Regions from separate parts of the Pseudomonas glycinis genome, predicted to be linked through region 1. Evidence: predicted binding sites of a transcription regulator. Region 1 holds the regulator's gene; each other region holds the start of a gene.
The links. Region 1 encodes FliA, which starts transcription of late flagellar genes. Its sites were predicted from a motif close to CTAAAGTTTNNNNNNNNNNNGCCGNTAA; they were not measured.
Positions count from the first base shown of each region.

Region 2: a site for FliA is predicted at 2,916-2,943, ahead of ACYSTU_RS02735 (flagellar protein MotY). Genes of this name have one in related genera too.
Region 3: a site for FliA is predicted at 3,220-3,247, ahead of ACYSTU_RS06020 (methyl-accepting chemotaxis protein). Genes of this name have one in related genera too.

Region 1 covers NZ_JBTYHF010000016.1:1,640-8,220, forward strand. Annotated here, with positions in the region: gene flhA (flagellar biosynthesis protein FlhA) at 1-1,291, shown strand, start outside; gene flhF (flagellar biosynthesis GTPase FlhF) at 1,303-2,643, shown strand; gene fleN (flagellar synthesis regulator FleN) at 2,760-3,590, shown strand; gene fliA (RNA polymerase sigma factor FliA) at 3,587-4,327, shown strand; gene ACYSTU_RS26365 (chemotaxis response regulator CheY) at 4,495-4,866, shown strand; gene ACYSTU_RS26370 (protein phosphatase CheZ) at 4,885-5,673, shown strand; gene ACYSTU_RS26375 (chemotaxis protein CheA) at 5,727-6,581, shown strand, end outside.
Region 2 covers NZ_JBTYHF010000001.1:614,926-621,506, forward strand. Annotated here, with positions in the region: gene ACYSTU_RS02725 (hypothetical protein) at 1-464, shown strand, start outside; gene ACYSTU_RS02730 (argininosuccinate synthase) at 588-1,805, opposite strand; gene ACYSTU_RS02735 (flagellar protein MotY) at 1,935-2,849, opposite strand; gene pyrC (dihydroorotase) at 3,010-4,056, shown strand; gene rnt (ribonuclease T) at 4,053-4,730, shown strand; gene ACYSTU_RS02750 (peroxiredoxin) at 4,804-5,406, opposite strand; gene ACYSTU_RS02755 (bacterioferritin-associated ferredoxin) at 5,719-5,937, shown strand; gene bfr (bacterioferritin) at 6,138-6,581, shown strand, end outside.
Region 3 covers NZ_JBTYHF010000002.1:418,425-425,005, reverse strand. Annotated here, with positions in the region: gene ACYSTU_RS06035 (putative bifunctional diguanylate cyclase/phosphodiesterase) at 1-616, shown strand, start outside; gene ACYSTU_RS06030 (NorM family multidrug efflux MATE transporter) at 695-2,089, opposite strand; gene ACYSTU_RS06025 (LysR substrate-binding domain-containing protein) at 2,249-3,169, shown strand; gene ACYSTU_RS06020 (methyl-accepting chemotaxis protein) at 3,357-5,333, shown strand; gene ACYSTU_RS06015 (aldose 1-epimerase family protein) at 5,529-6,581, shown strand, end outside.

The DNA.
Region 1 (6,581 bases):
GATCAACCGGCAGATGTTCGCCTCGCCGAAAGCGCTGGCCGTGGCCGCTGGTTTGATGGCGGTGATGGGCCTGGTGCCAGGCATGCCGCACTTCTCCTTCCTGAGCATGGCGGCGCTGGCTGCGGGCGGCGCGTACCTGTTCTGGAAAAAGCAGAACGTCGCCAAGGTCGTGGCGCTGGAAGAGGTCAAGCGTCAGCAGGAACTGCTGCCGTCGCCGGCCCGCGCCATGGAAACCAAGGAGCTGGGCTGGGACGACGTGACGCCGATCGACATGATCGGCCTGGAGGTCGGCTATCGCCTGATCCCGTTGGTGGACCGCAATCAGGGTGGGCAATTGCTCGCGCGGATCAAGGGCGTGCGCAAGAAGCTCTCGCAGGATCTGGGCTTCCTGATGCCGACCGTGCACATCCGCGACAACCTTGATCTGGCGCCGAGCGCGTATCGCTTGACGCTGATGGGCGTGATTCTCGCCGAGGCCGAGATCTACCCGGATCGCGAACTGGCGATCAATCCGGGCCAGGTGTACGGCTCGCTCAACGGGATCAACGCCAAAGATCCGGCTTTCGGCCTCGAGGCGGTGTGGATCGAAATCAGCCAGCGCGCCCAGGCGCAATCGCTCGGCTACACCGTGGTCGACGCCAGCACCGTGGTCGCCACCCACTTGAACCAGATTCTGTACAAGCACTCCAGTGAGCTGATCGGCCACGAGGAAGTGCAGCAACTCATGCAATTGCTGGCCAAGAGCTCGCCGAAACTGGCAGAAGAGCTGGTGCCGGGCGTGGTTTCGCTGTCGCAGTTGCTCAAAGTTCTGCAAGCGCTGCTCGCCGAGCACGTGCCGGTGCGTGACATCCGCAGCATCGCCGAGGCGATCGCGAACAACGCTGCCAAGAGTCAAGATACCGCCGCGCTGGTCGCCGCCGTGCGGGTCGGCGTATCCCGTGCAATCGTCCAAAGCATTGTAGGCACTGAGTCCGAGCTGCCTGTAATCACATTGGAACCAAGGTTGGAACAGATATTGCTCAATAGTCTGCAGAAGGCAGGACAAGGCTCGGAAGAGGGCGTTCTGCTGGAGCCGAGCATGGCCGAGAAGCTGCAACGTTCGTTGATCGAAGCGGCCCAGCGTCAGGAAATGCAAGGCCAACCGGTGATCCTGCTGGTAGCAGGCCCGATTCGCGCGATGCTCTCGCGCTTCGGCCGCCTCGCAGTGCCAGGGCTGCATGTACTGGCCTACCAGGAAGTACCGGACAACAAGCAAGTGACCATCGTTGCGACAGTAGGGCCCAACGGCTGAGGTAGTGGTTTATGCAAGTTAAGCGTTTTTTCGCCGCCGATATGCGTCAGGCCATGAAGCTGGTTCGCGATGAGCTGGGCGCTGATGCCGCCATCATCGGCAACCGCCGCATTGCCGGCGGCGTCGAGTTGACGGCGGCTCTGGATTACAAATTGTCGGCGCTGGCGCCACGGGTTCCGAACATGGAACTCGAAGACGAGCTGCGCAAGACCCAGTCGCGCATCGTCACCGCCCAGGCCGAGCTGAGCCTGCGTGGCGAAGCCGACGGCAACACCAATCAGCAGTTGTTCGCCGGGCTGCCGTTGACCGCAGGCCTGCCGCTGACTGCTGCCGAGCCGCTGAGCGAGCCGACCTACGCCGCACCGACGCGCCCGGCCGCAGCGCCTGCGCAGGCCTCGGCGGGTGTCGATCCACGTGCGCTGGATTCGATGCGTTTTGAATTGAACAGCCTGCGCGAGCTGATGGAAGTGCAGCTCGGCACCCTGGCCTGGAATCAGCTGCAAGGCAGCCGCCCGGCCCAGGCCAATATGTATCGTCGTCTGCAGCGCATCGGCCTGTCCGGCCCGCTGTCGCGCGATCTGCTGGCGATGATCACCGACATCGAAGAACCCCGTCAGGCCTGGCGCATGCTGCTGGCCCACCTGGCGCGGATGATTGCCGTACCGGAAGTCGAGCCGCTGGAAGAGGGCGGTGTGATTGCCATGGTCGGCCCCGCCGGCATGGGCAAGACCACCACGCTGGCCAAGCTCGCCGCGCGTTACGTGCTCAAGTACGGCGCGCAGAACGTTGCACTGGTGAGCATGGACAGCTTCCGCATCGGCGCGCAGGAACAACTGAAAACCCTCGGGCGCATCCTCAACGTGCCGGTAACGCACGTCGATCCGGGTCAGTCGCTGGTGCAGGCATTGGATCCACTGCTACGCAAACGCGTGGTTTTGATCGATACTGCCGGCCTGCAAGCCAGTGATCCGGCGTTGCGCATGCAGCTTGAGAGCCTGGCCGGGCGTGGCATTCGCTCAAAAAATTATCTGGTCCTGGCAACCACCAGCCAGAAACAGGTTCTAACCGCCGCTTATCACAGTTACAAGCGTTGCGGGCTGGCCGGCTGCATCCTGACTAAACTGGATGAAACGGCCAGTCTCGGCGAAGTGTTGAGCCTGGCGATCAGTCATGAATTGCCGGTCGCGTACCTGACCGATGGCCCACGGATTCCGGATGATTTGCATCTGCCGCGCCGTCATCAACTGGTCAGCCGCGCCGTCAGCGTGCAAATGCAGGAAGAACCCAGCGAAGAAGCCATGGCTGACATGTTCGCTGATATCTATCACAGCCCGACCAAGCAGGTTGGCTGAGGTAATCATGAACAGTTTTTGTACCTACATCGATGGTCTGCCACGCATTGTTCCGATCAGGAACGCGCAGCCAGTAATGTGGCCTCCGTCTATGCAAGACAAGGTAAAGAAATAACATGGGCAGCATGCATCCCGTACAGGTGATCGCGGTGACCGGCGGCAAAGGTGGCGTCGGCAAGACTAACGTGTCAGTGAACTTGTCGCTGGCGCTGGCAGAGCTTGGCCGTCGGGTCATGCTGCTGGACGCCGACCTGGGCCTGGCGAACGTCGACGTTCTGCTGGGGCTGACACCCAAGCGCACACTGGCCGACGTCATCGAAGGCCGTTGCGAACTGCGCGACGTGCTGTTGCAGGGCCCGGGCGGGATTCGCATCGTGCCGGCGGCCTCCGGCACGCAGAGCATGGTGCACCTGAGCCCGGCGCAACACGCCGGCCTGATCCAGGCGTTCAGCGACATCGGCGACAATCTCGACGTGCTGGTGATCGACACCGCTGCGGGTATTGGTGACTCGGTAGTCAGTTTCGTTCGTGCCGCCCAGGAAGTGTTGCTGGTGGTCTGCGACGAGCCGACTTCGATCACCGATGCTTACGCGCTGATCAAGTTGCTCAACCGCGATTACGGCATGAACCGCTTCCGCGTGCTGGCCAACATGGCGCAGAGCCCGCAGGAAGGGCGCAACCTGTTCGCCAAGTTGACCAAGGTCACGGATCGCTTCCTTGACGTCGCCCTACAATACGTCGGCGCGGTGCCGTACGACGAAAGCGTGCGCAAAGCGGTGCAGAAGCAGCGCGCCGTCTACGAAGCCTTTCCCCGTTCCAAGTGCGCGCTGGCCTTCAAGGCCATCGCCCAGAAGGTCGACACCTGGCCGCTGCCGGCCAACCCGCGCGGGCATCTGGAATTTTTCGTCGAGCGTCTCGTGCAGCAAACCGCAGGGCCTGTGATATGACCGCCAGTGGCATGAATCTTTACAAAAAGTCGGCGCGTGACGCGCAATACGAATTGATCGAGCGTTACGCGCCACTGGTCAAGCGCATTGCCTATCACTTGCTGGCGCGCCTGCCGGCCAGCGTGCAGGTCGAAGACCTGATCCAGGCCGGGATGATCGGTTTGCTCGAAGTCTCGACCAAATACGACGCCAGCAAAGGCGCCAGTTTCGAAACGTACGCGGGCATTCGAATCCGCGGCGCGATGCTCGATGAAGTGCGCAAAGGGGATTGGGCGCCACGCTCGGTTCACCGTAATACCAGGATGGTCAGCGACGCGATTCGCTCGATTGAAGCTAAAACCGGCCGTGACGCTAAAGATCACGAGGTTGCGGCCGAACTCCAATTGAGTCTCGACGATTACTACGGGATTCTGAATGACACCTTGGGCAGTCGCCTGTTCAGTTTCGACGACCTGTTGCAGGACGGCGAACACGAAGGGCTGCACGAGGATGGCGCGAGTGCTCATATGGAGCCGTCACGCGATCTGGAAGATGAACGCTTCCAGGCGGCGCTGGCGGACGCGATTGCCAATTTGCCGGAGCGTGAGCGACTGGTGTTGGCGCTGTACTACGACGAAGAGCTGAACCTCAAGGAAATCGGTGAAGTCCTTGGCGTCAGTGAATCGCGGGTCAGCCAGTTACACAGCCAGTGCGCGGCCCGTCTGCGGGGGCGTTTGGGGGAGTGGCGAGCGCGCTGAAGGCAGTGTGGGGACACTGCGAAACGAGGCTGGTGCGGTGATGAACGGCGCCGGTCTCGATCCGTTGTGCTCCAGACAAACTTCGAGTGCTATGCCGATTGATTGAAGTGGCGCGTCCAGGTGCTGGGCGCGTTTAAGACTGCTTGGAGGTCGAATTGAACAAAGACATGAAAATCCTCATCGTTGATGACTTCTCAACGATGCGGCGGATCATCAAGAACCTGCTGCGCGATCTTGGGTTCACCAACACCGTCGAGGCCGACGATGGCACCACTGCCATTCCGGTGCTCAACAGCGGCAGCATCGACTTTCTGGTAACGGACTGGAACATGCCGGGCATGACCGGTATCGACCTGCTGCGTCACGTGCGCGCCGATGAAAAACTCAAGCACCTCCCGGTGTTGATGGTGACTGCTGAAGCCAAGCGCGAGCAGATCATCGAGGCCGCTCAGGCCGGTGTGAACGGTTACGTGGTCAAACCTTTCACGGCTCAAGCGTTGAAAGACAAAATCGAGAAGATTTTCGAACGCATCGGCTGATGAATGCGCGGGGGAGCTATGGAGCATAACGAATCATCACAGGGCGATTTCGAATCGACCCTGAAAAAACACGCGGTCGAACTGGTCGAGAGCCTTGAAAAAGGCAAGTTCGGCGACGCGGTGCAACTGATCCATGAGCTCAATCAGACCCGTGACCGCGGCCTGTATCAGGAAGTGGGCAAGCTCACACGTGAACTGCACAGTGCGATCGTCAATTTCCAGATTGATCCGCACATGCCGCAGGCCGAGGAAGTGTCGCAAATCACCGACGCCACCGAACGCCTGGGCTATGTGGTCAAGCTGACGGAAGCCGCGGCCAACCGCACCATGGATCTGGTGGAAAGCGCCACGCCGGTGGTCAACAGTCTCGCTGATGAAGCGCAGACGTTGAGCGCCGATTGGGGCCGCTTCATGCGTCGCGAGGTCGGGGCTGAAGAGTTCCGCGAACTGGCGCGCCGGGTCGACGGTTTTCTGTCACGCAGCAGCACGGACAACCGTGCGGTGTCGAGCAATCTCAACGACATCCTGCTGGCTCAGGATTACCAGGACCTCACAGGTCAAGTGATCAAGCGTGTGACCCAACTGGTCACCGAAGTCGAAAGCAATCTGCTCAAACTCGTGCTCATGGCCAGTCAGGTCGACCGCTTTGCGGGCATCGAACATGACCGCGCTGCAATGCTTGCTGAAAAAGATCCACAAAAACATCTCTCGCAGGGTGAAGGTCCGCAGATTCATGCCGATAAACGAGAAGACGTTGTGTCCGGTCAGGACGATGTGGACGATTTGTTATCCAGCCTTGGATTCTAGAGTTTCGGAATTCGGGTTTTTTGGGTTTTTAGACCTGTAGGAGCACCCCATTAATGAGCTTCGGCGCCGATGAAGAGATCCTTCAGGATTTCCTGGTTGAGGCCGGCGAGATTCTTGAGCAACTGTCCGAACAACTGGTCGAGCTGGAAAGCCGTCCGGATGATGCAGATCTGCTCAATGCAATTTTTCGCGGTTTCCACACTGTAAAAGGGGGCGCCGGCTTCCTTCAGCTCAATGAGCTGGTGGAGTGCTGTCACATCGCCGAAAACGTGTTCGACATCCTGCGCAAGGGTGAGCGTCGCGTTGATGCAGAACTGATGGACGTGGTGCTCGAAGCACTGGACGCGGTGAACAGCATGTTCAGCGAAGTCCGTGAACGTGCACCGATCACCGCTGCGACGCCGGAACTGCTGGCCGCGCTGGCGCGTCTGGCCGAGCCGCAATCGGCGGATGAAGCCCCGGCTTCGCCGGTTGCCGAGATGATCGAAGAACTGGTCGTTGAAAGCGACTCCTCGGACGACATCACCGATAACGAATTCGAACAACTGCTGGACTCGCTGAATGCCGTCAAGGCCCAGGCCGAGGCTCCGGCCGCTGTCGCTGCTCCCGCGCAGGTTGCCGATACGGCGGCCAGCGATGAAATCACCGACGCCGAATTTGAATCGCTGCTCGATCAACTGCATGGCAAAGGCCAGTTTGCTGTCGATGCGGTCGCTCCGGCGCCAGCACCAGCGGCTCCGGCTGCGCCTGCTGCGGGCGATAGCTCGGACATCACTGACGACGAATTCGAAGCCTTGCTCGATCAGTTGCACGGCAAGGGCAACTTCGCCGTTGACGCGCTGGAATCGGCCATCGCTTCGGCCCCGGCCGCACCTGCTGCACCGGCAGCCGCTGCGGCCGGCAGTGAC
Region 2 (6,581 bases), on a different contig from region 1:
AACATTCGGAACGCGACAGCGAACGAAAAGTACCGTTGCGAAAAACCGATGGATCGTGCGCTTTCGAGATAACCAGCTGCGTGGTGTCCAGCAACACTGGGAGCGGCGGATTCCAGCGTCCATGCAGGATTCACAACGCGCCTGACCCACCAACCGATATCGATGGCCAAGCGAACCCCGTGGTGCAGACGATCAAACTGTCACCGCTGATAAGCGAACTGAACATCATCGACGCCCGGGACGTTGACGCGTCCAGGGAGTTCGATGCGATTCTCGACACTCTTCGGAGCGCCGGTAAAAAAAATCCGCGAGTGCTGGTTTTTCTGTCGAATCATGTTTCGGACTCTCTGGCGCATACTTCGCTGCAACAGATCAAACAGGCGAAGAAAAGCTCAGGTGCAACACTGTGTGTCGTTTACAACCTGTGCACACAGACAGTTACCCTGCTGGGGCGAACCAGCTGACAGGCGTGGCACATCCCGCAAGCGGGCAGACAAGAGAAACGGCTTGATGAACCCGATGAAAAATCCGAAAAAAAAGGCGGCCCTGAACTGGCCGCCTTTTTATTGCGCGTGGGTCTGAGCCACTCAGAACAACTTGCGGCCCTTGTTGGCAGCAATGCGCATGCGCAGCGCGTTGAGCTTGATGAAGCCCGCCGCGTCGGCCTGGTTGTAAGCGCCGCCATCTTCTTCGAAGGTGGCGATGTTGGCGTCGAACAGCGAATCGTCGGACTTGCGACCGGTGACGATGACGTTGCCCTTGTACAGCTTCAGGCGCACTACGCCGTTCACGTTGACCTGCGAAGCATCGATCATCTGTTGCAGCATCAGACGCTCAGGGCTCCACCAGTAACCGGTGTAGATCAGGCTGGCGTACTTGGGCATCAGCTCGTCTTTGAGGTGAGCGACTTCGCGGTCCAGAGTGATCGATTCGATGGCGCGGTGAGCGCGCAGCATGATGGTGCCGCCCGGGGTTTCGTAGCAGCCGCGGGACTTCATGCCGACATAACGGTTTTCGACGATGTCGAGACGACCGATGCCGTGCTCGCCGCCGATCCTGTTCAGCGTCGCCAGTACGGTGGCCGGGGTCATTTCGACGCCGTCCAGTGCGACGATGTCGCCGTTGCGGTAGGTCAGTTCCAGGTATTGCGGGGTGTCGGGAGCCTTCTCCGGGGAGACGGTCCAGCGCCACATGTCTTCTTCGTGCTCGGTCCAGGTATCTTCCAGCACGCCGCCTTCATAAGAGATGTGCAGCAGGTTGGCGTCCATCGAGTACGGAGATTTTTTCTTGCCGTGGCGTTCGATCGGGATCGCGTGCTTCTCGGCGTAGTCCATCAGCTTCTCGCGGGACAGCAGGTCCCACTCGCGCCAAGGGGCAATAACTTTTACGCCTGGCTTGAGCGCGTAGGCGCCCAGTTCGAAACGCACCTGGTCGTTGCCCTTGCCGGTGGCGCCGTGGGAAATGGCGTCGGCGCCGGTTTCGTTGGCGATTTCGATAAGGCGCTTGGCGATCAGCGGACGGGCGATGGAAGTACCCAGCAGGTACTCGCCTTCGTAAACGGTGTTGGCGCGGAACATCGGGAACACGAAATCACGTACGAATTCTTCGCGCAGGTCGTCGATGTAGATTTCTTTGACGCCCATGGCCTGAGCCTTGGCGCGGGCCGGCTCGACCTCTTCGCCTTGACCGAGATCAGCGGTGAAGGTCACCACTTCACAGTTATAAGTATCCTGCAGCCACTTGAGGATCACCGAAGTGTCCAGGCCGCCGGAATACGCCAGAACGACCTTGTTTACGTCCGCCATGCCATCACTCCACGGGGTTCTACGGAAAGCCGGGGAGTCTACCGCTCAAACGCGATAATTTACAGAGGCGCGACAGCTTAAGACGACAAAGCGACAGAATCTGTCGAGAGCGCGACGATGACCGGCGAGTCAGGAAGTCGTTGCGGCCGTGGCCGGCGTACTCGCTTGCGGCGCCGGAGCCGGGGCGGTAGTCGTTGCGACGCGCGACAGTTTCACGTTGACCCGACGGTTCTTCGCACGATTGGCCTTGCTGGTGTTGGGCACGATCGGATACTGCTCGCCGTGGAAACGCACGGTGATCTGCGATTCCTGAATGCCGTTGGCCTTGAAGAAATCCACCACCGCCAGCGCGCGGCGGCGCGACAATTCGCGGTTGGTCAGACGATTGCCGCTGTTGTCGGAATGGCCGTCGAGGTCGATGTGGTTCACCGTCGGGTCGGCCTTCATGTATTCGAGCATCACTTGCAGCTTGGCCTTGGCAGCCGGGTCCAGCTCAACGCCTTCGCCGGGGAAGCCGATCTGCGACTGCTTGATCTGGTCGAAATTCTGCGGCAGCAATTTCGCCACACAGCCTTGATAGTCGTTGAACGCCTTGCTGAATTTCACCGGCAACAAACGCACTTCGGAGACGCGGCCATCGCCAGACGCACGGCGTACCACCGGGCTGCGACCGTCCAGCAGACCGCTGATCAATCCCCCGGCCTGGGATTGCGAGCTGTTGAACAACACGTTGCCGCTGCCCAGACGCACAGAGCCCAGATTGATGTCGCCACGCCCTGGCTGCCAAGGTGCTGCGGCAGCGAGCAAGGTCGCCGAACCGCCGCCGAGCATGGCGTTGTAGGCGTTCAGGCGAAAGATCGCCTGCTCACCGGCCTTGCGCACGAACTCGCCCGAGCCGAAATCGGTGATCGGCTGGGTAAGGCGGCATTCGAACTGGTCGCCGGCGACCGTCCACTCAATGTTCTCCAGACGGGTCTGGTAAGTCAGCGCCATCGCGGGAAGGCTGGCAAACACACTGAGCAGGGCTAAATAACGCTGGCGCACGGGAGGCTCCATTGGCTTGTGAAACACAAACACCGATTCACACAATGTTTACGGCATACCTCCGGGATATCGGACGCTTGTGGCAAAACTTGATAGCGGGTGCCTGCAAGAGTCTTTTCCGGTAGCATTCGCCTCAGTTTGACCCGCCTGGAATCCCCTCATGTCCGACCGCCTGACCCTGCTGCGTCCCGACGACTGGCACATTCATCTTCGCGATGGTGCCGTGTTGACCAATACCGTTGCCGATGTGGCCCGCACCTTCGGGCGCGCGATCATCATGCCGAACCTGGTACCGCCGGTGCGCAACGCCGCTGAAGCCGACGGCTATCGTCAGCGCATTCTCGCTGCCCGCCCGGCCGGCAGTCAGTTCGAGCCGTTGATGGTGCTGTACCTCACCGACCGCACCCAACCGGAAGAAATTCGTCAGGCCAAGGCCAGCGGTTTCGTCTACGCCGCCAAGCTGTACCCGGCCGGCGCGACCACCAACTCCGATTCCGGCGTGACCAGCATCGACAAGATCTTCCCGGCGCTGGAAGCCATGGCCGAAGTCGGCATGCCGCTGTTGATCCACGGTGAAGTCACCCGTGGCGACGTCGATGTATTCGACCGCGAAAAGATTTTCATCGACGAGCACATGCGCCGCGTGGTCGAGCGTTTCCCGACACTGAAAGTGGTGTTCGAACACATCACCACTGGCGACGCCGTCCAGTTCGTCAATGAGGCTTCGGCCAACGTCGGCGCGACCATCACCGCGCATCACCTGCTGTACAACCGCAACCACATGCTGGTCGGCGGGATTCGGCCGCACTTCTACTGCTTGCCGATTCTCAAGCGCAATACCCATCAGGAAGCCTTGCTCGACGCCGCCACCAGTGGCAGCGCCAAGTTCTTCCTCGGCACCGACTCGGCGCCCCACGCCCAGCACGCCAAGGAAGCCGCCTGCGGTTGTGCCGGTTGCTACACCGCTTACGCCGCCATCGAGATGTATGCCGAAGCGTTCGAACAGCGTAACGCGCTTAACAAGCTCGAAGCCTTCGCCAGCCTCAACGGCCCGCGTTTCTACGGCCTGCCGGCAAATACCGATCGCATCACCCTGGTCCGTGAAGAATGGACCGCCCCGACCAGTCTGCCATTTGGCGAGCTGACCGTTATCCCGCTGCGCGCCGGTGAAAAACTGCGCTGGCGCCTGCTGGAGGAACACGCGTGAGTGAAGACAATTTCGACGATGAACTGGACGGTCAAGGTGGCGGCGGCGGTTCCCGTCATCCGATGGCAGCGCGTTTTCGCGGCTACCTGCCGGTTGTCGTCGACGTAGAAACCGGTGGCTTCAACGCAGCCACCGATGCCTTGCTGGAGATTGCCGCGACCACCATCGCCATGGATGAAAAGGGTTTCGTCTACCCGGATCACACCTACTTCTTCCGCGTCGAGCCATTCGAAGGCGCCAACGTTGAAGCGGCAGCGCTGGAGTTCACCGGGATCAAGCTCGATCATCCGCTGCGCATGGCCGTCAGCGAAGAAACCGCGCTGACCGACATCTTCCGTGGCATCCGCAAGGCGCTGAAAGCCAACGGCTGCAAGCGGGCAATTCTGGTCGGACACAACAGCAGTTTCGACCTGGGCTTCCTCAACGCCGCAGTTGCGCGTCTGGACATGAAGCGCAACCCGTTCCACCCGTTCTCCAGTTTCGACACCGCGACCCTGGCGGGTCTGGCGTATGGTCAGACCGTGCTGGCGAAAGCCTGTCAGGCCGCCGGCATCGATTTCGACGGTCGTGAAGCGCACTCGGCGCGTTACGACACCGAAAAGACCGCTGAGCTGTTCTGCGGCATCGTCAATCGCTGGAAGCAGATGGGCGGCTGGGAAGACTTCGACGACTGATCCTCGTCGAGCAAATCCCGCGCATGAAAAAACCGGCCACGTGGGCCGGTTTTTTGTACCTCGACGTTGCGCCTTACAGGGCCGCAGCGTTCTCGGTCAGGTAAGCCGCAACGCCTTCCGGCGAAGCGTTCATGCCTTTGTCGCCTTTCTTCCAGTTGGCCGGGCAGACTTCGCCGTGCTCTTCGTGAAATTGCAGCGCGTCGACCAGACGGATCAGCTCTTCCATGTTACGGCCCAGTGGCAGGTCGTTGATGATCTGCGAGCGAACCACGCCTTTGTCGTCGATCAGGAACGCGCCACGGAAAGCCACGCCGCCTTCGGATTCAACGTCGTATGCCTTGGCGATGTCGTGCTTCATGTCGGCAGCCATGGTGTATTTCACCTGGCCGATGCCGCCATTGTTCACTGGAGTGTTGCGCCAGGCGTTGTGGGTGAAGTGCGAGTCGATCGACACAGCGATCACTTCAACGTTGCGCGCCTTGAAGTCAGCCATGCGGTTGTCCAGAGCGATCAGCTCGGACGGGCAGACGAAGGTGAAGTCCAGCGGATAGAAGAACACCAGGCCGTATTTGCCTTTGATGGCCGAGGACAGGGTGAAGCTGTCAACGATCTCGCCATTGCCGAGTACGGCCGGGACGGTGAAGTCTGGGGCTTGTTTGCCTACGAGTACGCTCATTGATATCTCCTGGTGTAAAAACTTGAAGTTCAGGGTCCGGGCCAGCCTGTCACCCTCAGGCGACAGCCCTGTGACACGAACCCTCTTCGCAAGGGACGACCATCATACACTGCGTGTTTGGCCTGTCCGTAACGGATTTTCCCTGTCCGGTTATCCACTGCGTATTCATGGGGTCAGACGCGCATTTGGAAAATACCGTTCGTCAGTCGCTGGGAAATTTGCTGCGAAGCGTTCCGAAAGCACTTTGACAATCATTCTCGTTAACATTAAGATCCATCGCAATTGAGTCACAACCAGCGACGGTTCTTACTTATGTATGTTTGCCTCTGCACTGGCGTCACCGACGGACAGATCCGCGAAGCGATCTATGAAGGTTGCTGCAGCTACAAAGAAGTTCGCCAGGCCACCGGCGTCGCCAGCCAGTGTGGCAAATGCGCCTGCCTTGCCAAGGAAGTGGTGCGCGAAACCCTGACCAAGCTGCAAACCGCCCAGGCCGCGATCCCTTACCCGGTAGAATTTACTGCTGCGTAAATGCCCCATTTCAAAGAACCGGACTAGATGTCCGGTTTTTTTATGCCTGAAAATCAATTGCTTAGCGTCCAGACGCGGAACACAAACATTCTTATTCCGATTAATTTTCATTTATTATTCAATAACTTAGGTTTGACACTTATAACTGCCAAGCTCAAACTCCGCCTTATATACGGTTAATTCAGGGCAGGACTCCGATCATGAAAGGCGACATTACAGTCATCCAGCATCTCAACAAGATCCTCGCCAATGAGCTGGTCGCGATCAATCAGTACTTCCTGCATGCGCGCATGTATGAAGATTGGGGTCTGAACAAGCTCGGCAAGCACGAATATCACGAATCCATCGACGAGATGAAACACGCGGACAAGCTGATCAAGCGCATCCTGTTCCTTGAAGGCCTGCCGAACGTTCAAGACCTGGGCAAGCTGCACATCGGCGAGCACACCCGCGAGATGCTCGAATGCGACCTGCGCATCGAAAAGACCGGCCACGCCGATCTGAAAGCCGCCATCGCCCATTGCGAAACCGTTGGCGACTTCGGCAGCCGTGAACTGCTCGAAGACATTCTCGAGTCGGAAGAAGAACACATCGACTGGCTGGAAACCCAGCTCGGCCTGATCGACAAGATCGGCCTGGAAAAC
Region 3 (6,581 bases), on a different contig from region 1:
GAGCGGTCTGATCGTGCCGCTGGGCTACTGGGTGATTTCCCGCGCCTTGCGCGATATGCAGGCCTTGCGCGAGCAGGGGCTGCCGGCGCTGCACATGGCGATCAACCTGTCGTTCCGCCAGTTTCAGGACAGCCAGTTGCTGCCGACACTCAGCCGCCTGATCGCCGAGCGCGGCGTCGAGGCGCAGTGGCTGGAATTCGAACTGACCGAAACCGCCGTGATGCGGCGCAGCGATCTGGTCAAACAGACCATGGACGCCCTCGGCCGCCTCGGTGTGCGCTTCTCGCTGGACGATTTCGGCACCGGGTTTTCGTCGTTCGTGCACCTCAACAGCCTGCCGATCACCTTGTTGAAGATCGACAAGAGTTTTGTCGGCGGCATGGAACAGCGCGAAGAGAACCGCAAACTGGTGCACGCGATGATCAACCTTGCGCACAACCTGCACCTGGAAGTAGTTGCCGAAGGGGTGGAGACGCCGGAGCAACTGGAGTTGCTGCGCGGGTTCGGCTGCGATCAGGTGCAGGGTTACCTGATCAGCCGACCGCTGCCGCTGGATGAGTTGGTGGAATATCTGACCTTTGGAGCCAGTCAGCAGGCTTCGGTGGAAGCCATTTAAAAGATCGCAGCCTTCGGCAGCTCCTACCTTGGAATGTGTTCCTTTGTAGGAGCCGCCGAAGGCTGCGATCTTTTGATCTTAATCCGCGCCGATGGCCTCGAACCTCTCTGCAACTGACTCGCGCCGAATCATCCGCTGCATCTTCCATTCAAACGCCAGCGTCAGGCTCACCGCCGCGCAGGCCAGGCCCAACGCCAGACCCCACCAGACACCCGTCGGCCCCCAATTGAGATGGAACGCCATCCACCACGCCGCCGGCGCGCCAATCAGCCAATAGCAAGCGAGCCCCACCAGAAACGTAGTCTTGGCATCCTTGAGCCCACGAATACAGCCCATGGCAATCGTCTGCGTGCCGTCGAACAGCTCGAACCACGCCGCTACTGCCAACAGGCTCACCGCCAGACGGATCACCTCGGCAAACGCCGGATCGTTGTGGTCAAGGAACAGGCCGACCAACTGGTTCGGCCATAGCCAGAACACCAGGGCAAAGCCGAGCATCACCACGGCGCCGAAGGCGATGCCGACACGCCCGGACATGCGCGCATCGACCAGTTGCCCGGCGCCATAGTGTTGGCCGACGCGCATGGTGATGGCGTAAGACATCCCGGCCGGGACCATGAACGCCACCGACACGATCTGCAGGGCGATTTGATGCGCGCCCATCTGCGTACTGCCCATGGTGCCCATGCACAACGCGGCAAAGGCAAACAGCCCGACTTCCACCGCATAGGTGCCGCCAATCGGCAGGCCCAGACGCCACAGTTCTTTCAGGTATTGCCGGTTCGGCCGCGACAGGCCGGCGCGCAACGGATAAGCGTCATACGCCGGATGCCGGCGGATATGCCAGGCCAGCGCCAGTGCCATGCAGTTGGCGACAATCGCCGTGACCAGACCGATGCCGGTCAGACCCAGCTGCGGCAGGCCGAACATGCCGGTGATCAGCGCGTAGTTGAGCAGGAAGTTGGCCACCGTACCGGCGAGGCTGATGACCATCACTGGCGTCGCCCGGCCAATCGCACTGGTAAAACCGCGCAGGGCCATGAAGCTCAGGTAACCGGGCAGGGCGAAGGGCAGGGCGATGAGAAATTGCCCGGCGGCGTTGACGTTGGTTTCGGTTTGGCCGAACAGCAGCAACACCGGTTTGAGGTTCCACAACAACAGCCCGGCGCCGAGGGCCATCAGCCAGGCCAGCCACAGTCCGGCCTGGGTCAGGCGTGCGGCACCGATGATGTCGCCGGCACCCTGACGGATTGCCACCAGTGTGCCGACCGCTGCAATCACGCCGATGCAGAAAATCGACACGAACGAGTAGCTCGCGGCACCGAGGCCGCCACCGGCCAGCGCTTCGGGGCTGAGGCGCGCCATCATCAGGGTGTCGGTCAGCACCATCAGCATGTGCGCCAACTGCGAAGCAATCAGCGGCCCCGCCAGCCGCAGAATGGCCCAGAGTTCGGTACGCACAGGATGCTGCATGGCCATCACCACCCAAATATCAGAGGAAGCAGAAGAGCGTCGATTCTCGGCGCTTGGCAGGCTTTGCACAAAGGGATAAAAAGGATGGGTGGCATGATTAATACTCATCCTGAATCGTCCTGCCGAATTGGCTGTATCCCCGCTATTGGAGCTTTGTGTATGTCCCGACGCCTTCCGCCGTTGTATGCCCTGCGCGCATTCGAAGCGGCAGCGCGACACAGCTCGTTTACCCGCGCGGCGGAAGAACTGTCGATCACCCAGAGCGCGGTCAGTCGGCACATGCGCACTCTTGAAGAACACTTCGCCTGCCGGCTGTTTCATCGCAGCGGGCGCAACCTGCAACTGACCGAATCGGCGCGGCTGCTGTTACCCGGTATCCGCGAAGGCTTCGCCGCCCTTGAGCGCGCCTGCAATACCTTGCGCGCCGAGGACGACATCCTGCGCATGAAAGCGCCATCGACCCTGACCATGCGTTGGCTGCTGGCGCGGTTGAGTCGCTTCCGCCATTTGCAGCCGGGCAATGAGGTGCAACTGACCAGCGCATGGATGGATATCGATTCGGTGGACTTCAACAACGAACCATTCGATTGCGCAGTTTTGCTCAGTGACGGGCATTTCCCGCCGGACTGGGAAGCGAGCCTGCTGTTTCCCGAGGAATTGATTCCGGTCGGCGCGCCGAACCTGCTCAATGACCAACCTTGGGACGTAGCGCGTCTGGCGGCTGCTGAACTGCTGCACCCGACCCCGGATCGCCGTGACTGGCGCAGTTGGCTGGAGCGCATGGGGCTGTCCGAGCAAGTTTCGCTCAAGGGCGGGCAAGTGTTCGATACGCTGGAGCTGGGCATGATCGCCGCGGCGCGTGGCTACGGCGTTTCGATGGGTGATCTGTTGATGGTCGCCGAGGATGTCGCGCAAGGGCGCTTGAGCCTACCGTGGCCGACCGCCGTCGCCAGTGGCCTGAACTATTACCTGGTGTGGCCGAAACCGCGTCCGGGAGGTGAACGTTTGCGCCGTCTCAGCGATTTTCTCCAAGGCGAAGTCCGCGCCATGCAATTGCCGGCGGTAGAGCGCTTGAGCTGAAACGTTCGAGCCGGCACAATGCCACTACTGCGCCATACCCACGCAATCCGCTCAAGTATTCGGTTTTACCGCCGACTACGAGCATGTGGAACCGTCGTGCCGGTTCCGCGCTACCCCCATTATTAGAATATTTTCCGGGCAATTACCGCGATCAAGGAGGATTCGGTGGCTCGGCCAGGAGCTGTTCATGTCTCAACCTCGTGCTCGGATCGCCTCGCAGCTGGGCCTTGCCCTTGCTGTGATACTGGCGATAGTCATCAGCGGCAGTACGGTATTCGCCTTGCGTTCGCTGGATTCCGCCAACCTCGCCACCCGTGAAGAGCATCTGGCCAGTGAGGCCCGGCTGCTGGCCGATCAACTGAGTACCTTTCACGGTACGCTGCGCGAAAGCACCCTGCGCCTGAGCGGGCTGTTCGAAAAGCGCTTCGGCAGTGGTTTGAGTGTGCACCCCGATCAGCCAGTGACCGTGGCCGGCGTGCAGACTCCGGGCCTGCACCTGGGCAACGAGGTGCTGAACAACAACTTCAAGGAAGTTGACGAGTTCAAGCAGATGACCGCTGGTGTGGCCACGGTATTCGTGCGCAGCGGCGAAGACTTCATTCGCGTCAGCACCAACGTCAGCAAGCAGGACGGCACCCGTGCCATCGGCACCGTGCTCGATCATGCCAACCCGGCGTACGCGAAACTGATGGCGGGGCAGAGTTATGTCGGCCGCTCGTTGCTGTTCGAGCGCTACTACATGTCGCAGTACACCCCGGTGCGCGATGCGGGCGGCAAGATCATCGCCGTGCTGTACGTCGGCTTCGACTACACCGACGCGCAGAACGCGCAGTTCGCCAATCTCAAGCGCTTCCGCATTGGCAAGACCGGCTCGCTGGCGCTGCTCGACGAGCAGAACAAATGGCTGGTGCCGATTGCCGGCGTCGAAAACCTGGATCAAGCCGCCCCGACCATCAACAACCTGGTGAAAACCCCGGGCAAGGGTGAGTTCTGGAGCGACAAGGGTGAGGACTTCTACAGCATCGCCGTGCCGTTCGAAGGTGGCCCGTGGTCGGTGGTGGCGAGCATGCCGAAAGCCGAGATCCGCGCGGTGACCTGGAGCGTCGGTACGCAACTGGCGATCGGCAGCCTGCTGGCGATGTTGCTCGCGGTCGGTTCCGTGGTCTGGCTGCTGCGCAGCAAACTCGCACCGCTGGGCGATCTGGTGCGTCAGGCCGAAGCCTTGGGCGCGGGTGATCTGAGTGTGCGGCTGAACGTATCGAGCCACGATGAAATCGGTCAGCTGTCCCGCGCGTTCAACCAGATGAGCCAGGCGCTGTCGACCATGGTCGAGCACATCCGCCGCGCTTCGGAAGAGGTCAACAGCCGTGCGCAGGCGCTGTCCGGTTTGTCCGGCGGTGCGTATGAAGGCATGGAGCAGCAGTCGGGCGAAATCACCAGCATGGCCGGCGCCGTGGAAGAGTTCAGCGCCACCTCGCTGAACATTGCCGACAACATGGGTGCGACCCAGCGCCTGGCGCAGGAAAACGCTCAGCAGACCCAGATCGGCCGCAGTTCGATGGAAGAAGCGTCGTCGTCGCTGGAGCAGATCGCCGGCGCGCTGAACAGCACCGCCAGCGTGATCAACACGCTGGGGCAGCGCTCGCAGGAAATCGGCGGCATCGTGGGTGTGATCACCTCCATCGCCGAGCAGACCAACCTTCTGGCACTTAACGCTGCCATCGAAGCTGCCCGTGCTGGTGAGCAGGGGCGCGGTTTTGCCGTGGTCGCGGACGAAGTGCGCAGCCTCGCCTCGCGTACCCGTCAGGCGACCGATGAAATCTCCAGCATGATCCACAGCATCCAACAGGAAACCGGCAACGCGATCAGCACCATGGAGCAGGGCAATGTGCTGATGCAGGAAGGCTTGTCGCGCAACGCCAATGTCGCCTCGGCACTGGCGCGGATCGATGAGCAGAGCCGTTCGGCAGGCCAGCAGTTCGCCGCGATCACCACCGCCACTCAGGAACAAAGCAGCACTGCGACGTTGCTGAGCAGCAATTTGCAAAGCATCGCCTTGGCCAACAGCGAGCAGCGTGAGGTGGTGTCAAACCTGGCTGTCACCGCTAAAGAGCTGGAGAAGCTGGCGGCGGATCTGCGTTCCGAGGTTGACCGCTTCCGCTGATGTGTCGTTGAAACAGTTTTCGCGAGCAAGCTCGCTCCCACAGTTTCCGCGGTCGTTCACAAATCGTGTGAGCAGGCGAAAATCCGGTGGGAGCGAGCTTGCTCGCGAATGCTCCGGCACAAACCGGTTTTTGCACTTGCTGAAACGTTTCCGCAGCGCTATAAAAATGGCACAACTCCAATAAAGGCTGCTGCCATGACCCCGCTCAAACTCCTCGTCGCCCTCGGCGCATTCTCTGCCGCTTCCCACGCCGTGGCCTGGGACTATGTCCTGCTCGACGCCAACACTCCGGCAAAAAACTGGACGATCACCAGTGAGCAACTCGGCGTAAAAACCGCCAAACCGTATTCCGTGACCCTGCGTACCCTGCATGGTGGTCGTCAGGAGGGCGTCAGCATTGTCGATATCGATAACGGCACGATGAAACTCTCGGTAGTGCCGACCCGTGGCATGAACGTGTTGCAGGCTTCGGTGGGCGACGTGCGGATGGGCTGGGACTCGCCGGTCAAGGACGTGGTCAACCCGGCGTTCATCGAACTCAACGGTCGCGGTGGCCTGGGCTGGCTCGAAGGTTTCAATGAACTGGTCACCCGTTGCGGTTACGAGTGGGTTGGCCATCCCGGCATGGACAACGGCGAATTGCTGACCTTGCACGGTCGCGCCGCCAACATCCCGGCCAGCACCGTCACTTTGCACATCGACGAGAAGCCGCCGTATGCCATCACGCTGCGTGGCGAGCTGAAAGAGCAGGCATTCAAGAAAGTCGATTTCTCGGTAGCGACCGAACTGGTCACCGAACCGGGCAGCGCCAGCTTCGCCCTCAACGACACCCTGACCAACAACGGCGACTATGCGAAGGAATATCAGGCGCTGTATCACAGCAATTTCAGCACGCCGTTTCTCGAGCAGGGCGCAAAGTTCGCAGCGCCGGTGAAGCAGGTTTCGCCGTTCAACGACAAGGCCAAGGGAGATCTGCCCGACTGGCAGACCTATCGCGGGCCAACCAAGGACTACGACGAAACTGTCTACAACGTCGTGCCGTATGCGGACGCCAAGGGTGACACTCTCACCGTGCTGCACAACAAGGCCGGTAGCCTCGGCGTATCCGTTGGCTTCAATACTCAGCAGCTGCCAGTGTTTTCGCTGTGGAAAAACACCGATACCCAAGGGCAGGGCTACGTCACCGGGCTGGAGCCGGGAACCAGTTTTTCCTACAACCGTCGCTATCAGCGGCCGTTGAATCTGGTG